Linked DNA regions of Desulfomonile tiedjei DSM 6799. Each later gene encodes a partner of the first gene's protein in a complex. Links are inferred from orthologs where the notes say so. Each region holds a gene or a part of one and is shown on either strand. Other genes may lie near its edges. The genes, in order: meaB and DESTI_RS14795.

Region 1 (3,238 bases):
GCCGGTCCAACGCAGCGATAATGCGCAGGACTTGTGAATGTCGGAGACAATCGGACCGGTCTCGGTTAAGGCTATTCTTCTGGTTTCCTGATCGCCGCCTTTGATCCTGAAGTGTTCCACAGCCTCTTCGATTCTCTTCCATCTGTCTATGCGCCAGTACTGTTGCTGAGAATCATCCAGTTTCTCGATGAACAGATCGGAATCGTCAGAAGCAGCAGGAATGCAGCTCCAGCTAAGCTTACCGTTACTGCCCGCAATTGCTGCAGGAACTCCGGGGATGAATACTCCCGTGAGATTGAAATCCTGTGTGCTTATTCGTGCTCGATACCAGAATCCGGGTGCGGCAATTCCCTGGTAGATCGCAGACCCTACAATGGGTTTTCCGCTGCGAGTATTCTCTTTGCCCAGGACCCAGCCGATACCTCCGTACAGCGCAGGAACCACCGTCTTCAACGTCAGAGGCGAGAGCAATGGGCCTTTAGGTTCCCAGCCGATAAGCTCGGAAGCCACAAATGGTGCTGAAGCAGCGGGATCTGAAGGAAACAGGGGAAACGCCTTTTCCTTCCCCAGCTTTCCCAGGATTTTCGTCAAAACGGCGTCCAATTTCGGTGCAGTGGAACTCTCCCATACGAGTCCGTGCAGAATCGCAAATACATCGTCGGCCGAAAACAACTCCGGTCTGTATTCGAGAAGAGAAAACTCCACCGGAAGCTTACTTCCCTGGTCGGTAATGTAACGATTCACGCCTTCCACGAATTTTTCGAGCCACAGGCGTTCCCGGGCATCGAGATTTGCAGCCTGCTCTTTGGGTCTTCCAGCGATAACCATGCGGACAAGATAGTCCCTTTCCAAATAGTCCGATCCAAGAATTTCCGAAAGTCTGCCCTGGCCGGCTCGACGCATATAATCCATTTGCCAGAGCCTATCTTCGGCCATGACGTACCCGAGGACAAGAGCAACGTCCTCTTCACGTTCACCAATTATCCCTGGAATTCCGCTCGGATCGCGAACCACTTTGACGTCCGCCATGATGCCCGGCGTCTCTACGACAGATTGGTTTTCAGGAAGGAGCGACAGAACGAAGAAATAGATCCACAGCACTGCAGTGCCTGCAAGGAGAATGAGAACCACGGGAATGATGGTGAAGATCCTGGACAACCACACAGGATCGAGATCGGTCTTTTGGAGCGCTCTCAGAGGATTCAACTGGAGGGACCTTTCATAAGCTTTTCCAGGAGTTCTGAACTTACACCGTAAGGATCTTTTTCTCTCTCCACGATTTCTCGAACAAATCCGTTCAACCCCGCGACTCCGCCAATGCGTTCAAGCGCGGTTTCAATGAGGTTTTCCTTTAAAAGATCCAAAAGCTGATTGCGAACTCTCACTTCTTCCCGTTTCTTGAGTTGATCGTGACCTGGTTGAAGAAGATGATCCCGATGCCTGAGTATCGCTTCATGGACCTGTTCGATTCCCTGATTGAGGCTTGCCACAGTCTCGATTACCGGGGGATCCCATCCTGCCGCCTCAAGGCGTTCCGAAGACATCTGGAGCATGAATTTCAACTCACGGACCGTTTTACCGGCCCCTTCCCGATCCGCCTTGTTCACGACGAATATATCGCCTATTTCCATAAGGCCGGCTTTTATGGCCTGAATGTCATCTCCCATACCTGGAATGGTGACAAGCACGGTTGTATGAGCGCTGTGGGCTATGTCGATTTCATCCTGCCCGACTCCGACGGTCTCGACGATTATCACGTCCTTTCCCATGGCATCCAGTACAATTATTGCATCCGCCGTAGAACGCGTGAGACCGCCGAATTTGCCGCGAGTCGCCATGGAGCGGATGAATACACCTTCATCAAGGAAATGCTTCTGCATGCGAATACGGTCGCCAAGAATAGCCCCACCGGTAAAAGGGCTCGTGGGATCTATAGCCAGAATGCCAACTTTTTTGTCTTCTTCTCTGAACTGTGAAACCAGCCGGTCCACCAAAGTGGATTTACCCACGCCGGGAGACCCCGTGACGCCGATAATATGTGCACGTCCGGAATGTTTATACAAGACGGAAAGATCGTCCAACACTTCGCGATCTCCGTCATCGATCTTCCGGATAAGCTGGGCAGTGGCCCTGATGTTTCCCTCTAATACCTTTTGAACCAGTGGGGTGTTCATGTTGTGAAACTACTTACGTTTACCAAGGATATTCCTTGCGATTACCATACGTTGAATTTCGTTGGTTCCTTCATAGATCTGGGTGATTTTGACATCTCTCATATGTCTCTCCATCGGATATTCTTTGCAATACCCGTATCCACCCAGTACTTGGATGCCTTCTATGGATGCCTGCATCGCGACATCCGACGCATACAGTTTAGCCATCGCCGCCTCTTTTTCGAACGGCATTCCGTGATCTTCCAGCCAGGCTGCACGCCATATGAGGAGTTCTGCAGCATCCAGTTGAGTTGCCATATCGGCAAGTTTCCATTGAATAGCCTGGTACTCGGCAATCGGTTTGCCGAACTGGATTCGTTCCAACGCGTACGCAGTGGCTTCCTCCAGGACTGCTCGGCCGATACCTAATGCCTGGGAAGCGATACTGATTCGTCCGCTATCCAGCGTCTCGAGCATCTGGCGCAAACCTGCACCGGGCGCTCCAAGAATATTGTCTTTCGGAATCCGTGCGTCCTCAAAAACCAGTTCAGCGGTTCCTGATGCGTTGATTCCGAGCTTTTCCTCCACTCTTCCGACTTTGAATCCCGGAGTCTCCCTTACATCGCACACAAACTGGGATATCCCTTTGTAGCCTTTGGATCTGTCAGTGATAGCAGCGAATACGCAATAATCTGCTATGTTTCCATTTGTGATAAACTTTTTTTCTCCATTGATTACCCATGAATCGCCGTCGAGCACCGCTGTGGTTCTCATGGCTGCAGGATCGCTTCCTGCGTCTGCTTCCGTCAACGCATAGCAACCAACGGATTCCCCTGAAGCGCAAGGAGTGAGAAACCTTTCTTTTTGCTCCTCGGTCCCGAATTTCAGCACCGGATAGCAATACAATGAGTTGTGGGCAGCCACGATCACCCCTGTGCCACCGCATCCCCGGGATATTTCTGTTACGATCATGGCATAGGATATATAGTCCATCCCTCCCCCCCCGTATTCAACGGGAACCGCCACGCCCATTACTCCCATTTCACCAAGAGCTTTGAGTACTTCGGGGGAGTGAGTATGTTCGC
Region 2 (3,274 bases), 950 kb from region 1 along the record:
ACTTTGCAGAAAACGGGCTGCTGCCCGAAGAAAGCGTTCAAGTGGCGAGACGCCTTGCTGAAGACGGAATCGATGCAATTGAAGTCAGTGCAGGAAGCGCTGCATCTCCAAAGGATCTGGCACCTATTCGTAAAGTAAAGAGGATTCCTGAAGATGAGGCGTATTTGGCAGATCTCGCCCTGTATATTAAACAATCCGTTCCTGTGCCTGTGATTGCAGTCGGGGGGATACGTTCCTTGAGCACGGCAACCAAAATTGTAGAAGATCGAAAAGCGGATTACGTTGCTCTGTCGAGACCATTCATTCGTGAACCTCACCTTATCAGACGATGGATGGACGGAGACACAGAGCCTGCTTTATGTATTTCGTGCGGGGGGTGCTTTGAAACCGGTCTCGAAGGAAAAGGTATTTCCTGCAAAGTCGAACGGAAACTCCGGGAAAAACAAGAAAAAGAATAACGAATTTACTCGAATCCTTGATCTTGCCAGTTACCGCCATGGGCGCTAATTTTTCTGCGATTCTTGGTCCCGCAGGGACTGAAGAAAATAGCCCGGTAATTCATTGCCGGGAATTTCAGCCGTCCCTCCGGGACTTGAAAATCATCAGATTTTTCCTTATCCGGCGATGAATCGCTGGCCTATTGTCAGTTGTTCCTTCGGAACAAACGACCAAAGAAGCGCTAAGTTAGCGCCTATGCCAGTTACCGGTTGGAAATGCCGACCATCTTTCAAGATGCTGTATTCAGGGCTTGTCTACAGGCGAGAGTCAGCGTAAGCATAGGATGTGGTGAGTTAAGCGAACTACCGACGAGAAGAGGCGCTCGAATGGTGCGATTGCCCTTGATCACAGTGTTCTGCTGCACACTTCTTTTGATACCAAAATCTAATAGAATCCTTTCCAGGGTTTGATTCTCAGCGTTTTGGAGGTGCATCGTGTCCGAAGAATTTAAGCAAAAAGTGCTGAACTGGGAGGCAAAATTCGGCGAGACTCTCAAGAAACGCCCGGAACGCCGAGAAGAATTTCGTACCGTTTCGGAATTGCCTGTAAAGCGTGCGTACTGGCCTTGGGATGCGGACGAATTCGATCCGGAATCCAACCTGGGGGTGCCGGGAAGCTATCCGTTCACCCGCGGGGTTCAACCCAATATGTATCGCGGACGCTTCTGGACCATGAGACAATATGCCGGATTCGGAAGTGCTGAAGAGACCAACGAACGCTTCAAGTACCTGATTTCCCAGGGTCAGACAGGCCTGTCCGTTGCCTTCGATCTCCCGACTCAAATCGGCTATGATTCAGACATGGAAATTTCAGCCGGTGAAGTGGGCAAAGTCGGCGTTGCGATCGATACTATCGAAGACATGAAACGGCTTTTCGACGGAATAGACCTGGCCGCTGTAAGCACCTCGATGACGATCAATTCCCCTGCTGCTATTCTGCTCGCGATGTACATCGGAACAGCGGAAGAGCAAGGCGCAGATCCAGCCAAACTGCGCGGGACGATCCAGAACGATATTCTGAAAGAATACCCCGCCAGAGGTACGTACATTTTTCCTCCGAAACCGTCCATGCGCATCATCACCGATATATTCGGATACTGTAATCAACACGTACCGCAGTGGAATACCATCAGCATCAGCGGCTATCACATTCGTGAGGCAGGCTCCACTGCAGTCCAGGAAGTCGCGTTTACGTTGGCAAACGGGATCGCGTACGTTCAAGCTGCGATAGATGCAGGCCTTGACGTGAACAGCTTCGGCGAACGATTGAGCTTCTTTTTCAACGCGCACCAGGATTTTCTTGAGGAAATCGCGAAATTTCGGGCAGCTCGACGGCTATGGGCAAGAATCATGAAGGAACGTTTCAACGCAACGAATCCCCGTGCAATGATGCTCAGATTCCACACCCAGACCGCCGGATGCACCTTGACTGCTCAGCAGCCTGAAAACAACGTGGTACGGGTTGCGTACCAGGCGCTCTCCGCGGTACTGGGGGGAACGCAATCTTTGCACACAAATTCAAGAGACGAAGCGTTCGCGTTACCAAGCCAGGAGTCCGTACAGATTGCCCTGAGAACCCAGCAGATCATTGGGTACGAAACCGGCGCTGCAGATTCTGTGGACCCGCTTGCAGGTTCCTACTACATTGAAGCACTGACTGATGAAATAGAACGACTCTCGGTGGAATACATTAAGAAGATCGATGAGATGGGTGGAGCGGTTCGCGCAGTCGAATGCGGATTCATAGAAGATGAAATCCATGAATCTGCGTATAAATTCCAGAAAGCGATAGAATCCGAGGACCGCATCATTGTGGGGGTAAATCGGTTCCAGACTGAAACCGTCCAGCCGTCGGGTCTCCTCAAGGTCGATCCTACGGTACGGGAGAGACAGATAGAGCGCCTGCAGCAGATTCGGCAACAACGCAATAACGCGGCAGTTGCATCCGCGTTGTCCGAGTTGGAAAAGGCGGCACGTTCCACTGAGAACGTCATGCCACCCATTTTCAAAGCCGTAAAGGAACGAGCTACCCTCGGGGAAATCTGCAATGTCCTGAGAAACGTGTTCGGAGAATACACCCACGCGTCTCAATGCTGATTCCGAGACGCTTTGTACGGACTTGCAGTCAGGAGGTAACACGGACCTACAGAGCAGGTCTGTGGCTACTCGATATTGACATTGGGGCGCCCGATACAGGGGTGCCACTGACCTTCGGAGTTAGGTCAGTGCAGTTTGCATCGCGAATGTAAAATGCTATTCATAGCCAGGAGACCCGGAAATCTTCTTAGAGAGATGCCAAAGATTCTGATGTTTACTCCACGCTCCAATACAAGATATTAGTGGGGGCCGGCGTCCCTGCCGGTCCATTCTATCGATATCATTGATCATATTGAAGATGTGCCGGCACGGAGGCCGGCACCCACCAATATACTTCTATCCTCAATCGGACATTAATTCTGGCAATTGCTCATAATTACCACATGGCTTTTATAAACCAATGTGAGCGGCACAGAGACCCCACTCCTGATTCACAGTGCAGCCCGTCGTTCCGCCTGGGGACGGTCGTTTTCAGGCAATGGCCAAATAATGCATGGGAATTATTGCTCCGTTTCTGCTTATTATCTGAAAATCGGTGAGAGAACCGGCGCAAGAGCCTTGACATTCGGAGCGTGAGTCAATAATCTGGGGAGATCGACCTCAGCGGAGAGATGACCGAGAGGCCGAAGGTGCTCGCCTGCTAAGCGAGTGTAGGGTGTAGAGCCTTACCGAGGGTTCGA

The links.
Region 2: the proteins of meaB (region 1) and DESTI_RS14795 are in contact, whole or in part, in a crystal structure (PDB 8DPB), measured with the Methylorubrum extorquens proteins. The link is inferred for Desulfomonile tiedjei DSM 6799 from one-to-one orthologs. Residues at the interface, in SOR26638.1 of Methylorubrum extorquens: Arg20, Ala21, Ala24, Arg25, Thr28, Ser32, Arg33, Arg34, His37, Thr98, Gly99, Gly100, Ser101, Ile102, Leu103, Lys106, Thr107, Ala110, Ala113, Ile114, Asp115, Arg116, Ala118, Phe119, Ile120, Arg121, Pro122, Pro124; in SOR27001.1 of Methylorubrum extorquens: Glu577, Glu578, Asn579, Asp580, Gly581, Arg582, Arg583, Arg585, His596, Ala604, Ser605, Ala608, Asp609, Gly611, Phe612, Asp613, Val614, Asp615, Ile616, Gly617, Pro618, Leu619, Glu625, Arg628, Gln629, Val631, Glu632, Asn633, Asp634, Glu661.

Annotation. Positions count from the first base shown.
Region 1 is NC_018025.1:4,438,119-4,441,356, reverse strand. What follows is about bases 189-3,101. They hold meaB (methylmalonyl Co-A mutase-associated GTPase MeaB), read right to left. Parts: upstream 2,175-3,101; coding sequence 1,203-2,174; downstream 189-1,202. Other genes in these bases: DESTI_RS18900 (acyl-CoA dehydrogenase), read right to left, coding at 2,184-3,101; DESTI_RS18910 (penicillin acylase family protein), read right to left, coding at 189-1,206. In the rest of the region: more of DESTI_RS18910, read right to left, coding at 1-188; more of DESTI_RS18900, read right to left, coding at 3,102-3,238. UniProt on the Escherichia coli protein: Binds and hydrolyzes GTP. Likely functions as a G-protein chaperone that assists AdoCbl cofactor delivery to the methylmalonyl-CoA mutase (MCM) ScpA and reactivation of the enzyme during catalysis.
Region 2 is NC_018025.1:3,490,507-3,493,780, forward strand. The notes cover bases 315-3,263. They hold DESTI_RS14795 (acyl-CoA mutase large subunit family protein), read left to right. Parts: upstream 315-932; coding sequence 933-2,594; downstream 2,595-3,263. Other genes in these bases: DESTI_RS14790 (NADH:flavin oxidoreductase), read left to right, coding at 315-458. Also shown: more of DESTI_RS14790, read left to right, coding at 1-314. UniProt on the Escherichia coli protein: Catalyzes the interconversion of succinyl-CoA and methylmalonyl-CoA. Could be part of a pathway that converts succinate to propionate.